3 regions of the Porticoccus sp. GXU_MW_L64 genome follow, and region 1 is predicted to be linked to each of the others. Evidence: predicted binding sites of a transcription regulator. Region 1 holds the regulator's gene; each other region holds the start of a gene.
What was found. Region 1 encodes PhoB, which activates phosphate uptake and scavenging genes when phosphate is short. Its sites were predicted from a motif close to TGTCATAAANNTGTAACA; they were not measured.
Positions count from the first base shown of each region.

Region 2: the regulator PhoB is predicted to act here: its motif matches at 3,689-3,706, upstream of ACVBEJ_RS00715 (PA1571 family protein).
Region 3: the regulator PhoB is predicted to act here: its motif matches at 2,841-2,858, upstream of ACVBEJ_RS08760 (OprO/OprP family phosphate-selective porin).

Region 1 is NZ_JBRKJK010000007.1:176,110-182,180, forward strand. Features, by position in the region: gene ACVBEJ_RS07435 (Glu/Leu/Phe/Val family dehydrogenase) at 1-1,119, shown strand, start outside; gene phoR (phosphate regulon sensor histidine kinase PhoR) at 1,186-2,472, opposite strand; gene phoB (phosphate regulon transcriptional regulator PhoB) at 2,516-3,220, opposite strand; gene ACVBEJ_RS07450 (FKBP-type peptidyl-prolyl cis-trans isomerase) at 3,398-3,880, opposite strand; gene ubiA (4-hydroxybenzoate octaprenyltransferase) at 4,040-4,906, opposite strand; gene ACVBEJ_RS07460 (chorismate--pyruvate lyase family protein) at 5,000-5,581, opposite strand; gene ACVBEJ_RS07465 (YbjQ family protein) at 5,697-6,017, shown strand; gene ACVBEJ_RS07470 (YbjQ family protein) at 6,020-6,071, shown strand, end outside.
Region 2 is NZ_JBRKJK010000001.1:140,097-146,167, reverse strand. Features, by position in the region: gene ACVBEJ_RS00735 (5'-3' exonuclease) at 1-653, shown strand, start outside; gene ACVBEJ_RS00730 (4-phosphoerythronate dehydrogenase) at 731-1,837, shown strand; gene ACVBEJ_RS00725 (PA1571 family protein) at 2,027-2,185, opposite strand; gene ACVBEJ_RS00720 (pyridoxal phosphate-dependent aminotransferase) at 2,250-3,479, opposite strand; gene ACVBEJ_RS00715 (PA1571 family protein) at 3,520-3,681, opposite strand; gene ACVBEJ_RS00710 (DUF1499 domain-containing protein) at 3,820-4,620, shown strand; tRNA gene ACVBEJ_RS00705 (tRNA-Glu) at 4,685-4,760, shown strand; tRNA gene ACVBEJ_RS00700 (tRNA-Gly) at 4,762-4,837, shown strand; tRNA gene ACVBEJ_RS00695 (tRNA-Glu) at 4,911-4,986, shown strand; tRNA gene ACVBEJ_RS00690 (tRNA-Gly) at 4,988-5,063, shown strand; gene ACVBEJ_RS00685 (ABC transporter ATP-binding protein) at 5,219-6,071, shown strand, end outside.
Region 3 is NZ_JBRKJK010000009.1:21,454-27,524, forward strand. Features, by position in the region: gene ACVBEJ_RS08755 (choice-of-anchor I domain-containing protein) at 1-1,342, opposite strand, end outside; gene ACVBEJ_RS08760 (OprO/OprP family phosphate-selective porin) at 1,650-2,750, opposite strand; gene ACVBEJ_RS08765 (HvfC family RiPP maturation protein) at 3,129-3,887, opposite strand; gene ACVBEJ_RS08770 (HvfB family MNIO-type RiPP peptide maturase) at 3,887-4,732, opposite strand; gene ACVBEJ_RS08775 (HvfA family oxazolone/thioamide-modified RiPP metallophore) at 4,762-5,076, opposite strand; gene hrpA (ATP-dependent RNA helicase HrpA) at 5,222-6,071, opposite strand, start outside.

The sequences.
Region 1 (6,071 bases):
CGCTTTAACTCCGCATTGGGGCCCACCAAGGGGGGTATTCGCTACCACCCCGGCGTTACCCTGGAGGAAGTGCAGGCGCTGGCACTGTGGATGACCATCAAGTGCTCGCTGGCCAATATTCCCTACGGCGGCGGCAAGGGCGGGGTTACTGTGGATCCGAAATCCCTGTCGCCCATGGAGCTGGAGCGGCTGTCTCGCAGCTACATGCGCGCCATGGTGGATGTGGTGGGCCCGAGCCGGGATATTCCCGCCCCCGATGTGTACACCAACGCCCGCATTATGGGTTGGATGGCGGATGAGTACGAACGTATCCAGCGCCAGAAAGCCCCCGGTGTGATTACCGGCAAGCCCATTGAATTGGGGGGCAGCCTTGGGCGCGACGAAGCCACCGGCCGCGGTGCTTTTATTGTCACCAAACAACTGGCGGAAAAACTCAACTGGAAACCCGCAGACATCCGCGTTGCGGTGCAGGGTTTTGGCAATGCGGGTTATCACGTGGCGCGACTGTTGCACGCCGAAGGCTACCGGGTTGTCGCCATCAGCGATTCCAAAGGCGGTATTTATTCGCAGCAGGGCTTCGACATTGAAAGCCTGTACCAACACAAACAGCAACAGCGCAAGCTGGAGGCGGTGTATTGCGATGGCTCGGTCTGTACCCTGCAGGAGCATCAGCGTATCAGCAACGAAGAGCTGCTGGAGCTGGATGTGGATTTGCTGATTCCAGCGGCCCTGGAAGGGGTTATCAATGAAGGCAATGCCCAGCGAATCAAGGCTCCGGTGATTGTGGAAGTGGCCAATGGGCCCATCGAAAGCGCTGCCGACCAAGTGCTGGAACAGCAGGGAACCCGGGTCGTGCCGGATGTGTTGGCCAACGCCGGCGGTGTGATTGTCAGCTACTTTGAGTGGGTGCAAAACCGCCAGGGCTGGGCCTGGAGCCTGGAAGAAGTGCGCGAACGCCTGCTCGCAACTCTCACCGAGGCATTTGACAAGATGTGGGCGGTGCATCAGGCGGAGGGCGTAGCACTGCGCAACGCGGCCTACGCGGTGGCCTTGCGGCGCATCTCAAAAGCCATCAGCAGTCATGGTACCCAGGAGTACTTTCAGAATCGGGATAGTTAAGAAAATTCCCTGTAGCCCGGGTGGAGCGTAGCGAAACCCGGGGTATGTTAAATCGAGCGCAGTTTTTTATCCCACCACCCGGCTTTTCGGAAACCGGCAGCTGAATACCGAGCCCTTGCCCAGGGTGCTGTCGACCTCCAGCGACCCTTCGTGGCGCAGCATCACGTGTTTGACGATGGCCAGGCCCAGACCGGTGCCGCCGGAGCTGGAGGTGCGGCTGGCGTCCACGCGGTAAAAGCGCTCGGTCAGGCGCGGCAGGTGAGTCGGGTCGATGCCAATGCCGTTATCTTCGACATCAATGTGCAGTGTGGTGTCGTTGTTCTCCACACGAATAGCAATGTCACAGCCTTCCGGGTTGTGGCGCACGGCATTGAACACCAGGTTGGAAACGGCGCTGTGCAGTTGTGAGCGTTTGCCGCGCAGGGCCAGGCCTTTACCGCCGTGCAGGGTAATGCGGTGTTTGCCTTCGCTGAGCGCTTCGGCGTCGGTGACAATCTGTTCCAGCATGGGCTCCAGTGGGGCTACTTTTTTGCCCGCGTGCCGCTCCAGCGATTCCAGCTTCGACAGCATCACCAGGTCGTCAGCCAGGCTGCGCATGCGTTTGGTTTGCTGGCCCATTTGTTCCATGGCGCGGCTGACTGGCTTCGGCAGTGTGTCGTCCAGCTGGGTGAGGTTCTCCAGGTAGCCGCTGATCACCGTCAGCGGGGTGCGCAGTTCGTGGGAGATATTGCCGACAAATTCCTTGCGCATTTCTTCCAGATTGCGCAACCGGGTGATGTCGCGCACCACCAGCACCACTTCGTCGTTGCCAAAGGCTGCGGCGCTGCAAGCGAGAATGCGGGTAATACTGCCGGGGGCGCGTATTTCCACGGCCTCGCCAAATTCCTGTCGCTGGATAAACTCCACAAAATCGGGTTCGCGCACCAGATTGACAATGGGTTGATAGCGGTCGCCCGGTTGCAGTGACAGCAAGTGCTCGGCGCAGGGGTTCCACCATTCCAGGGCGCGGTTGCGGTCGAGAATCAAAATGCCGTCGCTGAGGGCGTCGGTTATTTTCTGAATGCGAATGGTGAGGGATCGAAGATTGTGCTGGCTGCGCAACACGCGTTTGTGAAGCCGGTAGAGGCTGTCGGACATATCCCCCCACACACCGGTGGCTTCTGGCGGCAGGCCGCGAGCGCCATTGTCGAGCCAGCGGTAAATCTGCTGAATCTTGATAAATCCCCAGGCGATGTATCCCAGGCAGCCCAGCAGCAGGGTAATCAGCAAGTGGCCGTTGAAATAACCGAATAGCAACAGGCCAATCAGCAATAACACAATACGCTGGATTTCGGTGTGCAGGCTTCGTTTCAAGCCGGGGACTCCCCAAGGTGCCGATAGGTAGTGGCGGTGGTTGTCAGCTCTGCTCGGCTACCTTGGTGGAAAAACGGTAGCCTGCGCCGCGCACAGTTTGAATGAAACGTTCGTGGCCATCAACACTCAGTGCTTTGCGCAGGCGGCGGATATGCACGTCGACGGTGCGCTCCTCCATATACACGTTGCCGCCCCACACGTGGTCGAGAATCTGGTCGCGGCTGTACACACGCTCCTGATGGGTGAGGAAGAACTCCAGCAGGCGGTATTCGGTGGGGCCCATGGAAATGGGCGCGTCATGGATGCTCACCCGGTGGCTGATGGGGTCGAACAACAGGCCGTCGATGGCAATGGGTTCTTCCGGCGCTTCCGGCCCACTGCGGCGCAGCAACGCCTTGATGCGGGCAATCAGCTCGCGGGGGGAGAAGGGCTTGGTGATGTAGTCGTCGGCGCCGGAGTCGAAGCCCTGGATCTTGTTGTCCTCGTCGGACTTGGCGGTGAGCATGATCACCGGCAGCCGGTTGGTCAGCTCCTGGCGCTTGAGGCGGCGTACCAGCTCAATACCACTGGTACCGGGCATCATCCAGTCCAGCAGCACCAGGTCGGGGCGCTCGTCGATAATCAGCCCGTGGGCATCCTGGGCATTGGCCGCCTGCAGGCATTTGTAACCCGCCACTTCCAGCGCCATCACAATCATGTCGCGAATGGGGGCTTCATCGTCCACCACGAGAATGGTCGCCTGTTGCATAACTCCACCTGTAAATAACAAACCAAGGCTATTAGATGACGGCAGTGTGACAGCAATATTACAGGGGTGGGGGTGTTGTGTCATGAGACCCTGTCATCCTGAGCGTAGGCCGGGTCAGCGTCGAGACCCTTCGCTGCGCTCAGGGTGACAGGTGACTGTTTGAGTCTGGGACAACGCTCAATGCCCGCAGTTGCCGCCCACATGGGGGTGGCCGTGAGCCAGCTCTTCCTCGGTGGCGTCGCGCAGTTCGGCAACGGCCACGTCAAAGTGCAGAGTTTTGCCCGCCAGCGGGTGATTGGCGTCTACGCTGACGGTGTCGTCACTGACATCGGTGATCACCACCGACATGGGGCCGTTGTCGGTCTGCGCCTGAAAGCGCATGCCCACCTGTACTTCCTGGTCTTCGCCAAACAGATTGCGCGGCACCGACTGCACCAACCCGTCCTGATATTCGCCGTAGGCTTCGGCGGGTGCCACTTCCACTTTCAGCTCATCGCCAGTGGCCTTGCCCAACAGAGCGCTTTCCAGACCGGGAATAATATTGCCGGCACCGTGCAGATACACCAGTGGCTCGCCGCCTGTGGAGGAGTCCAGCTCCACACCGTCGTCGTCGGTAAGGGTGTAGTGGATGGAAACTACGGAGTTCGTTTGAATTGACATAGGAATAGCCTTTGCTGGGGAGTCGCCGTGTGAAGTACGAATATGGGGATAAAAGCCAGATTTACAAGCCGCCTGCTCTCCTGTCACCCTGAGCGCAGCGAAGGGTCTCGGTAGTCGCAGCAGTAAAAGGTTTGTCGCGGCGCTCAGAACGACAGAGGTCTACAACTGATAGTCCAGCACCAAACCAACAAACACCGCAACACCCACCCAATTGTTGTTCAGAAATGCCTTGAAGCAGGCGTCCCGGTCACGGTTTCTGGTCAACTTCTGTTGATGCATAAACAGCAACGCGGCCACTGCCACGCCGCCGTAAAACCAGGCGCCCAGGTCGAAGTTTTTGCCAGTGAGCAACAGTGCCAACAGGCAGAGAATTTGCAGCGTTAAAATCATGGCGCGATCCTGGTCGCCGAACAGAATTGCCGTGGACTTTACTCCCAGCTTTACATCATCGTCCCGGTCCACCATGGCGTAAAAAGTATCGTAGGCCACCGTCCACAATACGACACCGGCGTACAGCGCCCACAGAGCCGGGTTCAATTCCCCGGTTTGTGCGGCAAAGCCCATGGGAATTGCCCAGGCAAAAGCCGCCCCCAGCACCACCTGGGGCAAATGGGTGTAACGCTTCATAAAGGGGTAACTGGCCGCCAGCAGAACAGCGCCCAGCGACAGCAGTACCGTCAAACCATTGGTAAACAGCACCAGTACAAATGCCACCAACAGCAACCCGGCAAACAGCAGCAGTGCTTCGCGAGGGGCGACAAGCCCGCTGGGAATGGGGCGCTGCCCGGTGCGCTGTACATGGCCGTCGATATGGCGGTCGGCGTAGTCGTTAATCACACAGCCCGCCGCCCGCATCAGCGTCACCCCCAGTACAAAAATCACCAGTACATCCCAGTCGGGAAAGCCCCCCGCCGCCAACCACAACGCCCACAACGTGGGCCACAGCAACAGCAAGGTGCCAATGGGTTTGTCAAAGCGCATCAGGCGCAGGAAGTGGGGCAGGCGGTGTTTTAGGGGTTGGTTCATGGCAGCGGGGAATGTTGAATTGGCCGCTATGATAAAAGCACGGGCATCAATTGGCCATTAACGGTGAGTTCAAGCGCGTAAAATTAGCGGGGGCTAGTCATACCCCGGCTTATATCCAGGGAAAGCCGGCAAAAATATCTCACTCACCATCAGCGGTTTGCTGTCCAGCCGAAATACCGAGCGCCGCCCCCATAGCGGATGTTGCAATTCCCCCAGTTGTGCCGGCACCACACTGTTGCCGGCGGTCAGGCAGGCAATTTCCATGGGGGTGCGTTTCATGGTTGGGTCGTTGAACAGCAGTGCCCCCAGTGGCCGGTTATCCAGTTGCCGCATGGCTCGCAAGCGGCCAGTGAGGGTGGTGATGGGCAGTACACTGCGGGCGTATACCCAGGGCTGGTCGCGGCCATACAGAATCACTTCGCGCACCAGGGCGTGGTGGCGGCCTGGCAGGTTTAACAGGCGGCACTCCGACAGCCGGGGCAGTTGCCAGCGTTGATTGAGCACTTGTACCCGAAAACAATTGTCGCTGGCGGCGATCAGGCGTTCGGTAAGCGACCCCTGGTCCAGCAACCAGGGTCGCAGGGACTGTGGAATGCTGTTGCGGGGTACGCGCCGGTAGCTGCGCCAGGCGGGTTCGCGGTGGAACAGTTTGTTGGAAAATCGGGATACAGGCACGGGGCAATCCACAGTGAAAGCGGCATTTTAACGACCTTGCCGCTGGCTGGATACAGTTGCGTGGGATTCAGTAAGGCTGCATCATCAGGGCATCGACAACACAGGAGAAGGAACCTTGATTATTACCAATATTGAAACCGTACCGGGCAAAACCATCGTCAAACATCTGGGTATGGTGCAGGGCAACACTGTGCGCGCCAAGCACGTGGGCAAGGATATTCTCGCCGGCTTCAAGAATGTGTTTGGTGGTGAGCTGAAAAGTTACACAGATTTGCTTACCGAATCCCGCGAAGAAGCCACTCAGCGCATGCAGGCCCAGGCGGAGGCCATTGGTGCCAACGCGGTGATCAATGTGCGCTACTCCACCTCGTCGGTGGCCGCCGGTGCTGCGGAGCTGTTTGTGTACGGCACGGCGGTGGTGGTTGAGGAGCAGTAGCCATGGAAAACCTTATAGGCTTTCTGGCGCTGCTGTTTTTGGGGTATTTCTTTG
Region 2 (6,071 bases), on a different contig from region 1:
CAGATGAGACCCTTGCATTCCAGCTCAATGCCTGCCGCGAATTAAATGATTTGCTGGGTATTACCCACTTGGCCAGCCACAGTCACGAAGCGGACGATATTATTGGTACTCTGGCAGAATTTGGTCGCCAGCAGGGTTTGCGCCCGATTATCCTCAGCCGCGATAAAGACCTGGCGCAACTGCTGCAAGCGGGCGAACAGTTGTGGGATTTCCCCAGTGGTGACGCCAAGGGCGTCCAGCAGTTAGAAGAGGGCTTTGGTGTGCGCCTGTCGCAGTTGCCCGACTACCTGGCACTGGTAGGCGACAGCATCGACAACATTCCCGGTGTGCCCGGTATTGGCCCCAAAACTGCCGTTGCCCTGTTGCAGCAGTTTGAGGACATTGAGGCCATATTTACCAATCTCGACACATTGGCAACAGTGCCAGTGCGAGGTGCCGCCTCACTGGGTGGCAAGCTGGAACACTGTAAAGCCCAATTGCAATTGACCCGCCAGCTAACCACTATTCGCTGTGATGCACCGCTGGAACTGGAGCCTGATATGCTCAATTGGCGCGGCATTGATTACCCGGCATTTGCAGGATTTTGCCAGCGGATGGGTTTGGATAAGCGGTTGTTGATACGTGCAAAAAAACTGGCAAAACTGTCATCCTGAGCACAGCGAAGGATCTCTATCGTTGAGACCTCGAGATCTTTCGCTATGCTCAGGATGACAAAAAGTAGAGTGTTTTAGTGAAAATAATCGCAGACGAAAATATGCCACTGGTACAGGAGTTATTTTCTCCATACGGAGAAGTCTTCACCTTGCCGGGTCGCCACCTCAACAGTACTGATGTGCGGGATGCGGACGTACTGTTGGTGCGTTCAATCACACCGGTGAATCGCCAACTGCTGGAGGGCAGCAAGGTGCGTTTTGTGGGCTCAGCGACCATTGGTGTCGACCATGTGGACCTGGATTATTTGCAACAAAACCACATCGCCTTTAGCGCGGCCCCCGGCTGTAACGCCAACGCCGTGGTGGATTATGTGTGTGCAGCGCTGTGCTCATTAAATATTGATTGGCAAGCACTGTGTGCCGGGGAGGTGGCCGTTGGCATTATCGGCTGCGGCAATGTAGGCGGCCACCTGTATCGTCGCCTTAAAGCCCTGGGTGCCAGGGTGCGCTGCTACGATCCGTTTTTGGATGCCAGCCAAAACGCCGATCTCGGATCGCTGCAAGCGGCGCTGGATAGCCGTATTGTTTGCCTGCATACCCCCCACACACGGGGTGGCCCATATCCCACCCATCACATGCTGTCCGCTACACAATTGTCCCGTTTACCCCAGGGCGCTACTTTGATTAACGCTGGTCGCGGTGCAGCTATTGATAACCGGGCGCTTTTGGATGTGTTGGCACGGCGCGACGACTTGCGCGTGGTGTTGGATGTGTGGGAAGACGAGCCGGATATTTCTCTGCCGCTGTTGCAGCAAGTGACCCTGGCAACACCACACATCGCCGGTTACAGCGTGCAGGGCAAAACCAATGGCACCACCATGGTGCGGGATGCTTTTTTGCGTTGGTGCGGTAAAGCTCCCGTACTTGAATCGGGGCAGGGCGATACCTTGGAAATTTCAGCAACTTCCATCGGTGATGCAGTGAGCCAGGTTTGCAATATTGATGCAGATGATCGACGCATGCGCGAACAGATTGCAGAGCCAAACCCTGTTGTGGCATTTGACCGCCTGCGCAAAGAATACCCGCAGCGCCATGAGTTTCACTGTTATCGATTGGCGGAGCAGGGATTGTCTGAACTGGACAGGCGGGTGCTGGGGGAGTTTGGTGTGACCCTGTCATCCTGAGCGCAGCGAAGGAGCTGCACGTCGAATCAACAGGAAGCCCCTTCGCTGCGCTCAGGGTGACGGGGGTGGCTAACAGGGTGACGGGGGTGGCTAACAGAGGCTAACAAAGTGACGGGGGTGGTTAAAATGTCAGCCAAAAAAAGCCGCTGTTTCAATGGAAACTGCGGCTTTCTCTTTCAATAGGTGAAATCAGCCGTTGGCGGCTTCCTGGTCGTCCGTCACTAATTCTTGGCAAGCGTCCTGTACCATTTCTTCAGTGATCGGCACTTCCTGGCCGTTCTGATCGAGGATGGCGGCGCCGTTAAAGTTGATGTTGGTCTCGTTGTTTTGAATACTAAGGTTGGTCACGCTTTGTTCTCCCCTTATCCTTGCCGTGCTGCCTGAGGCAGTCTATTTGGCAATACTTACCGTTTTATGACTCTTGATCCATGCGCCTGTATTGACGCAGGTGCGCGGCCAGTTTGTCAATGGCAATATTCAGATCTTTGACGTCCGGCAGAAAAACGATGCGGAAGTGATCCGGTTTTGGCCAGTTAAAGCCGGTGCCGTGCACCAGCAGAATGTGCTGTTGCTTCAACAGATTGAGGGCAAATTCGTCGTCTTTGTCAATCTGGTACACCTGCGGGTCGATACGGGGGAACAGGTAGAGTGCGCCCATGGGTTTGACGCAGCTGATACCCGGTATGTCGTTGAGTTTGCGCCAGGCCAGTTCCCGCTGCTCGTACAGGCGGCCACCGGGGGTGACCAGGTCTTCGATGCTCTGGTAGCCGCCGAGAGCGGTTTGAATACCGTGCTGGGCGGGCATGTTGGCGCACAGGCGCATGGAGGCAAGCATTTCGATGCCACGAAAGTATTCTTGTGCTTGATGTTTGGCGCCGCTGAGAATCAGCCAGCCGGCGCGAAAGCCCGCCATGCGGTGAGTTTTTGACAGGCCGTTAAAGGTAATGCAGGGAATGTCCGTAGCCAGTGAACCCAGAGGAATGTGCACAGCATCGTCGTAGATGATCTGGTCGTATATCTCATCCGCAAACAGCATAATGCCCTGTTGCCGGGCAATAGCCACCAGTTCGCGCAATATGCCTTCTGAATACACCGCACCAGTCGGGTTGTTGGGGTTGATTATCACCATGCCCCTGGTGCGCTCAGACAGTTTGCTGCGTATGTCGTCCAGATCCGGCTGCCAGCCGTTGTCTTCGTCGCACAGGTAGTGCACCGCCTTGCCGCCCGCCAGGGTGACAGCGGCGGTCCACAGGGGGTAATCCGGTGCCGGCACCAGAATTTCGTCGCCGTCATTGAGCAAGGCCTGCATAGCCATTACGATCATTTCGCTAACGCCATTGCCAATCACAATGTCGTCCACAGTAACGCCGGCAATGCCGGTAAGCTGGCAGCGCTGCATAATGGCTTTGCGTGCACTGTACAGGCCTTTGGCGTGGCCGTAGCCCTGGGCGTCGGGCAGGTTGACGATCACATCCTGGATGATTTCTTCCGGCGACAGCAAGTCAAATGCCGCCGGGTTGCCGATGTTGAGTTTCAGGATGCGATTGCCTTCTTCTTCCAGGCGGTTGGCGTGGTCGAGAATAGGGCCGCGAATGTCGTAGCAGACATTGTCCAGTTTGTTGGACTTCGGGATCGATTTCATGGTCAAGTTAGTGGTTTTTGGGACGATAAAAGGGGGTAAGTTACTCGCCGTCACACGCTTGGGTTTGGGGCTTGTCCATTTTCTCACAAGCAGACTCCACCATTTCTTCGGTGATGGGGATTTCCTTGCCATCTTCACCAATAATGGCGGCTCCGTGGAAGTCCGCCTCTGGGGGAAAGGGTAACTTGTCTTTTTGTGTCATAAGAAGGTGTTGTAATTTACTGACAGAACGGCAACATAGCACGCATCAGGCTGTGGCCAAAGCAATAATCTTGAATGGATTTGATATGTACCTCAAAAGTATAGAAATGGACCTGAATAACACCCAGAGTGCACGCCCATGAGAACTCTGTTAATTGCATTGCTGGTGGGTGGGGGCATATTGGTGATTGGCGGTATCGCCTGTAGTCGCTATGGCTTCACCTCCATGTTTACCGGCCTGGTGGCCACTGGCTGTGGAGTGTTGTTTATCACTCTGGCGGCGGTGCTGTCGGTGCTGACCATGCTGATGCTGTTCAAGATTCAGGGGGGCTTGCTGCTTTATCTGGTACTTGGCTGTTCACCGGCGATTGCCGCGTTGGTGGTGATGGGGCCGGCCAGTTTCAAGCTGCCGCTGATTCACGACATCACCACAGATACTGTCAATCCGCCGGAATTTGAATTTGCCCGTATTGGCCGTCAGCGCCAGGACAACAGCCTGAACTATGCCGGCAACGATGTGGCGCAGCAGCAACAACAGGCTTACCCGGATATCGCCCCGCAGGTGGTTGCCATGGCGCCGCTGCAACTGCTGTCACAGGTAGAGCAGGTGGCGGGGGAGCTGGGTTGGAAACTGATTGGCTCGGATGAATTGACGCTGCGAGTGGAGGCCCAGGATCGCACCACTCTGTTTGGCTTTGTGGATGATGTGGTTATTCGCCTGTCGGCGGAAGGGCAGGGCAGTCGCGTGGATGTGCGTTCGGTATCCCGTCTGGGGCGCGGCGATTTTGGGGCCAATGCCGCGCGTATCCGGCGTTTTTATCAGGCCCTTTGCGCCACTCCGGGGTTGTTATGCAGCCCATTGCAAGGTACTGAAAATCCTCGGGGAATAGCTCTCCAAAGCGCGCAGAAAAGTGTTGACAGTATTTCGCCGGATTCATAGAATGCGCGCCTCTTTGTTGATGATCAGGTTGTAAATGGCCAGGCTCATCAAACAAGTGTTCCGTGTCCCGTTCGTCTAGAGGCCTAGGACACCGCCCTTTCACGGCGGTAACAGGGGTTCGACTCCCCTACGGGATGCCATGCGGGAATAGCTCAGTTGGTAGAGCGCAACCTTGCCAAGGTTGAGGTCGCCGGTTCGAACCCGGTTTCCCGCTCCAATTTTCTTTCTCAGCAGAGAGTTGGTAGCAACACTTGCAAAGAGCGTATTGGCTGGCAACCGATACACACCGCGTCCCGTTCGTCTAGAGGCCTAGGACACCGCCCTTTCACGGCGGTAACAGGGGTTCGACTCCCCTACGGGATGCCACGCGGGAATAGCTCAGTTGGTAGAGCGCAACCTTGCCAAGGTTGAGGTCGCCGGTTCGAACCCGGTTTCCCGCTCCAATTATCTTAAAAAGCGCAGGCCATTGGTCTGCGCTTTTTTGTTGATGGCGTATACTGCGCTTTTTCAATCGTCTGTCATTCTGAGCGCAGTGAAGAATCTCGTTTTCTAACCAGTGGGATCCTTCGCTGCGCTCAGGATGACAATATGGATAGTTATGACCCCAGCACTAAAAATATCCGATCTCCACAAAGTCTACGACAACGGTTTTGAAGCCCTTAAAGGCATCAATCTGGAAGTGCAGCCCGGCGACTTTTTCGCGCTGCTCGGCCCTAACGGGGCGGGTAAGTCTACCTCCATTGGCATAATCTGCTCGCTGGTGCGAAAAAGCGGCGGTACCGTGGAAATCTTTGGGCGCGATATCGATTCCGATTTTTCCATTGCCAAGCAGGATTTGGGCGTGGTGCCCCAGGAATTCAATTTTAATCAGTTTGAAAAAGTACAGGATATTCTGATTACCCAGGCCGGCTATTTTGGTTTGCCGAAGAACCTGGCAACAGAGCGCGCGGAAAAATACCTGCGGCTATTGGGGTTGTGGGAAAAGCGCAACAGCGTATCGCGCATGCTCTCAGGTGGCATGAAACGCCGTCTGATGATCGCCCGTGCCATGGTGCACGAACCCAAACTGCTGATTCTGGACGAACCCACCGCCGGGGTAGATATTGAATTGCGCCGTTCCATGTGGGACTTTTTGCGGCAGATAAACGCTTCAGGCACTACCATCATTCTCACCACACACTATCTGGAAGAAGCAGAAAGCTTGTGCCGCAATATCGCCATTATCGACCATGGCGAAATTGTGCAGAACACCAGCATCCGTCAGCTGTTAACTCAGCTAAACAAAGAAGTATTTCTGCTGGATGTGGACGGTACCCTGGAGCAATGTCCGCAGATTGATGGCTTTCCCACTCGTCTGGTGGTGGAACAAGACGGCAACAGCCTGGAAGTGGAAGTGATGAAAGGGCAATCGCTCAACGATCTTTTTACTGAGCTGGGTAAACAAGGCATCA
Region 3 (6,071 bases), on a different contig from region 1:
TGCCATTGGCCTGGTACAGCGCCAACCCTTCCGGGCCATAGGCTTTTGCCTTGTCACCGGCGGTGCGCAGCGGCACCACGGATTCCACCAGCGGCTTTTGCGGATTGCTGATATTGACCAGTGCCAGTGCGTCAGCGCGCTCAAGGGTGACCACTGCGTAGTGAGTACCATCCAGCTCCAGATAAACCACAGTTTCCGGTTCCGAACCCTTGTTGTCACTGCGGCCATCCGGGTAAATGCCCAGCGCGTGCGCCATAGCGTCCAGTTGGTTGCCGGTATCGCCCAACAGTTCGCCGCTGGCGGCATCAAAAATACTCAGGGTACGGCCGCCACCCGCTTTCTGGCCAGCTTTGATTTTCGACGCTTTGGGCTCGGTGTCGCCCTCATCAGCGGTCAACAACCATTTGCCGCCATTGCCCAGGGCAATGCCATCCGGCTCCCGAAAGGCGGTCAACTCATTGACAAACGCCACCCGGCCATCGTCCTGGGTATCCGCCAGGTGTTGAGTCACTCCCAGGCCAAATGAGCGGGCAACCTGAGCACTTGCGGTATCCACAACCACCACGGCGTTGTTTTCCTGCAAAGCAACAAACAGTGTTGTGCCGTCGGGGGTAAAAGCCAGATACTCTGGCTCCAGGTAGTCCGGGGTGGCGGCACTAATGGGGAGTTCCTGTTCTTCCTCATCGCCGTCAATGTGGCCATCGCCATTGAGGTCTATATCCCGTTCAAAAGAGCGCTTGTCGGAGCCTTGCAGCACACCGTCTACACCGCTGAGGTCCGGCAGGGCAATCTGGTGAATAACGGGATTATTCAGGCCCTTTTGCATATCCACCAGGGTAATGCTTCCCGGTGGAGTCACCAGTTCACCGTTACCGGCCACCACAAAGGGTTCGCCCTCATTGGCTACCCCCAGCCAGCGGCCATCGCTACTGAACAGCACCGAATCCGGCCAGTAACCACTGGCAACGCTGTTTAACAGCTCGCCGTTTGACGCGCTGTAAAAAAACACCTTGCCGCTTGCCAACGGGTTTTTGGCGATAGCTGCCACCGCCACATAGTCATCAGTGGGGTGAAAAGCCACTGATGAAATATCATCGATATCCTGCCCTTCAACAGTAATACGCAGCCGTCGTTCTGGCTGAGCGGGATTACTCAGGGACAGTATGTCCACTTGATTTTTGCCCGAAACAGTCAGTGCGGCCCGGCCACTGCTTTGCTGAACGCTGATTATTTCCGCGCCTTTTTTATAGCCGGTGTCGTAGCTGCCCAACCACTGCAACTGGGCAGCGAATGCCAAGGGAGAAACGGCAGCGCATAAAAATGCAAAAGCAAAACGATTCATTGCAAATGTCCTTTGTTAAAAGCCAAATCACTGCTGTCCCATAAACATATATTGAAAGTTCACTGAGGCCAGAATCACTATAGTGCTAACCATTAAACGCCAGCTCCAGACATAAATCTGGAACAGTCTGCTGTGACACGCTGTAAATACATCCGTGTACGCTCGGATGCAGCAGCCATGCTGCATACGGTCACAGCAGACTGTTCCAGATTCATGCCCTCAAGTTTGTGGGGCAGCCATGAAGCCAAATACAAAAAACCCCGCACCTTTCAATGCGGGGTTTTTATTACGCAGGCAAGTATATGAATTACTTGTAAACGTATTGCAGACGAACGCGGAACTCGTCACCGTCTTCGCCGGTTACGTCGTCTTCACCAGTCATCAGGCTGGCGCCGATGCGGATGGCGCTGTTGGGGTAGTAGTTCAGGCCCAGAGCCAGCTGGCTGCCATCGGTACGACCCAGCTCGATGTCGCTGAAGTTGCCGTCGCCCGCTTCATAGCGAACAACCGCTTCCCAGGCACCGGCATCAGTGGAAGGCTTGATGATTTTGAACTTGCCGTCTTTGTAGGGGCGAGATTCGCCGGTAAATACCCAGCCAGCTTGTACGTAGTAACCGTCCAGGCTGTCACCGTCTACCTGGTCGGTGTCAAAGTACTCGCCCTGGTAGTGGAAAGCGCCGTTTACGCCGGCAATTTCGTAAGCCATGGCAGACTCGGCAGCGTTGCCGCTAACACCTTGGGTGCCGCTGCGCTCAGAGAACGCCAGACCCAGGTGGAAAACGTTGCCTTTGTCATTGATAGGCGCGTAAGTGAAGCGGCCAGTCAGGGCCAAGTCTTCAGCGCCACGGTCGTCATCGGCAGTTTCGTTTTCAAACAGACCAACACCGTAAGTCCAGTTTTTGCCTTTACCGTGCAGCTGAACACCGGTGTTACGACCAAAAGCGTGCTGCTCGGTCAAAGCGGAGCGCTCGAGGATAGAAATATCTTTGGAGCTGGTTTGCTCTTCCAGACCAAAAGGCTCTTTTTGACGACCCACAGTCAGGTTGGCGGCCTTGCCCCAGCCCTTGTAACGGATGTACAGGTCTTCAACGTCACCGGCTTCGGATTCGCCGATATTGAATTGGGCTTTGTAGTCCCAGTTTTTGTCAACGGTGCCTTTCAGGAAGATACGGGCGCGGCGAACAGACAGGTTATTCTCGTCTGGCTCGCTGTCGGAATCTGCTTCGGCGTTGTTGTAGTCCCACTGAATACGGCCGCCGATATTGAAGGCGTTCTTCTTGTCAGCGGTTTTGACACTGAAACCACCTTTGGTGGCAACGATAACGTCACCGCCGTCGGAAGTTACAGTACCGGCATTGGCGCCAACAGAAATGCTGGCAATGGCCAAAGCGAGAATGGTCTTTTTCATCAGAGTTGTCCCCTATTTATTGGACGATCGATTAGTGATCAAAGGATCCACAGGTTCGGTTTCGGATCGAGGCGTATTCTGATGAGGGTTTGTGACAGGTATATGACAAGAAAATGGCCGTTACTTTACAGTAACGGCCCAAATAGAAGAGGGATCAAGAAGTTTGCATTGATATTTCAGCACATCTGACCGTGAAGATAGTGGACAGAAAATGGAGAAGCGGCGAAGAAGTGTGGAGAAGGTCTCATATTTACGTCATGGCGAGGCTTCAGGCCGCGGCAATCTTCATCCGGTTATCACTGCACTCACAAAGCCCTCTGCCAATTTGGTCGAGATTGCCGCGGTCGCTTCGCAGCCTCGCAATGACGGACAATATTTTCAATCACAACCGCAAATAATGCTCAGGTCCGCCAATTTTCTCAATAATGGTATTCCGCTGGCCACCACCTGTTCGGGGTTGGGGTGTTGCAGTTCTTCCGCAATCTGTTCCAATGCCTGCTGGCCACTGAGTTCGCTGTCGTCTTCCAGAAGCTGCAAAAGACGCACGGTAACGCCGTTTGCCTCCATAAAGCGCACCCGCTCTTTGCGGTTGCGGTATACCACCAGAAACGTCGGCTGTTGTGGCGCTTGTTGAGGTTGATATTCCGGGCCCAACTGGTGAACCGGGTACTGATAGGAAAGCCTCCATGCCAGTGGGGAGACAACCGGGTGGCGTTGCAACAGGTCGCTGTCGCTGACATCTTGTTCCGGCGGCAGTGACTCCGGCGACACGTCCAGCGCCAGCTCTACCCATTCGTAATGGGCCAGCTCCTGCAAAAATGGTGGGTCGCAGGGTTGCTGTTGGTGTTCTTCCTGCAAATAGCGCAAGAACTCCTGTGAAATTTCCAGAAAATACGGCGTGCTGCTCTGATGGCGACTGACAAAGTCACGCACCATGTGGTGCCAGTCCGCCTCGGAGTAAAGGGTTTTCAGCACCGGAAAGCCGCTGGCAATAAAATTCTGGATATTGTTGTAAATCAGGTCCCGGTAAATACCCATGCGCCGGTCTTCAATTTCAGATGGCGCTGGGTTTTGCTCCGGGTTGCGCAGGTGGGCAGCAAAGGAAAACTGGGTATCCTGAAATGAAGGTGCGCTCATCAGGCACTCATCACTTGGGTGGCGTGTTGCTGTTGAATTGCTTTGATATGGTCGATTTCTGTCATCAACTCAGGCAGTGGGGGGATATTAAAGTCCCGCTCCAGCAGCGTCGGCATAACGCCAAACAGCTGGTAAGCACGGTCCAACAATGCCCATACCGGGTCGATCACATCCGTGCCGTGGGTATCCACCCGCAGGTCTTCCGCCTCATTGTAATGGCCGGCAATGTGCACATAACTGACTCTCTCGCCGGGCAGTGCTGCCAGAAATTCATCGGGGTCGTAGCGGTGGTTGATGCTGTTGACGTAGATATTATTGACGTCCAACAGCAGGTCACAGTCTGCCTCGGCCAATACCGCGTTGATAAATTCAATTTCGCTCATTTCCTGTTGCGGGGCCGCGTAGTAGGAGGCATTTTCCATGGCAATACGCTGCCCCAGAAAATCCTGCACCTGGCGAATGCGGTCTGCCACATAGTGAATGGCTTGTTCGGTAAAGGGGATGGGCAACAGGTCGTACAGATGACCGTTGTCACTGCAATAGGTAAGGTGTTCGGTATAGGTGGTTATACCGTGATCGGACATAAAGGCTTTTACGTCCGCCAGAAAATCGAAATCCAGCGGCGCAGGGGAACCAATGGAGAGGGACAGGCCGTGGCACACGAACGGAAAACGCTCCGTATACTGGCGAAACTTGCGGCCAAAGCGCCCACCCACATTGATCCAGTTTTCGGGAGCCACTTCCATAAACTGAACATCATCAGAAGAAAGGGACTGGAAGTTGTCTAACTGACAACGTCGCAGTCCCAATCCGGCTCCCGTAACGGGATATGACTTAGTTGTCATATTCAGTGCCTACAGCAAATAACAGGTGATTAGCTCGCGCCACACTTGCCTTCGCCGCACTTGCCTTCTTCACCTTTGTCTTCACCACATTTGCCTTCACCGCATTTACCTTCGCCGCACTTGCCTTCTTCGCCTTTATCTTCGCCGCACTTGCCTTCGCCGCATTTGCCTTCACCGCACTTGCCTTCTTCACCCTTGTCACCGGTCAGGGTGTTGTTGTAGCCAGAAGTCAGTTCGCTGGCCTCGAAGGGGTTATCAGCCATTGCTGCCGGTGCAATAGCAACAGAAGCCAGAAACGCTGCGCCAACTGCAGCCGCCAGAGGTTTAATGGTTTGCTTAGCCATGATGGATCTCTCCTAATCGTTATCTCAAGATATAGTTATGCAGCAAAGCCATCTCCGGCATTGCTGGGCTTTATGACCTAAGGGTCGAGAGTTAGTTTCCACTATTTTTGCGATATTGCAAAATTTTTACACCGCGAGTGTGAACTCAAGCAAATGACGCTGCCACTTGTTGCCACTGAGCCACAAGGCGTTTCTCTGAAACCGGCAGCGCGGTGCGCAGCTGTTGGGCAAACAGCGAAACCCGGTATTCCTGCAGCATGTGGCGGTATTGGGCCACTTCGGTTTGCTGTTGTTCCGTCCACTCCTGACGCTGGGAAGGCAATTCGTCCAGCTTGTGCAGCAAGCCCTGCAGCTGCAAGGTGTACTGGCGGTCTTTGGCGGCGTTGCTGGCGATTTTTCCCAACCGCTGCTGCAGTGCCTTGATGTAGCGAGGGTACTGCTGCAACCGTTGTTCGCCCTGATGTTGCAAAAAGCCATCAGCAAACAGCTCATCCAGTTGGCACTGAATATCCTCTACCGCGTGAAACGCCGCCAAGCCGGATTTTTTAAGCAATTTGCGGACGACTCCCAACGGTTCCAGCAGCGACAACAGCAACCCTTCCAGCTGATTGGCCCGGGTCACAATCTGACCGCCGCCCCGGGTCAGCAGTTCATCAAACTGCTGGCCATTGCGGGGGGTTGACTGGCCCTCAAACAATGCCTGCCAGTAAGCAGCGGCAACCACATCAAGGGCTAACTCCTGGCGCTTGGGCAGCCCTGCCGCCATCAGTTTCAAATCCGCCCCTTTGAACAAATTTTTGTGGAGGTATTTGGCCGTTTGCGTCTGTTGCAGCAAGGCCAGGCGCAACAGGCCACCCTGTGTACGGTTGCGTGCTTGTTGCGGATGGTCCAGCAGTTTCAGGGCAACACTGTCGCCCTCGTCCACCAACGCTGGCCAGGCGCGCACGGTCAGAGCGCCACGGGTGTGGTTGTAGATCTCGGGCAACTCACCAAAA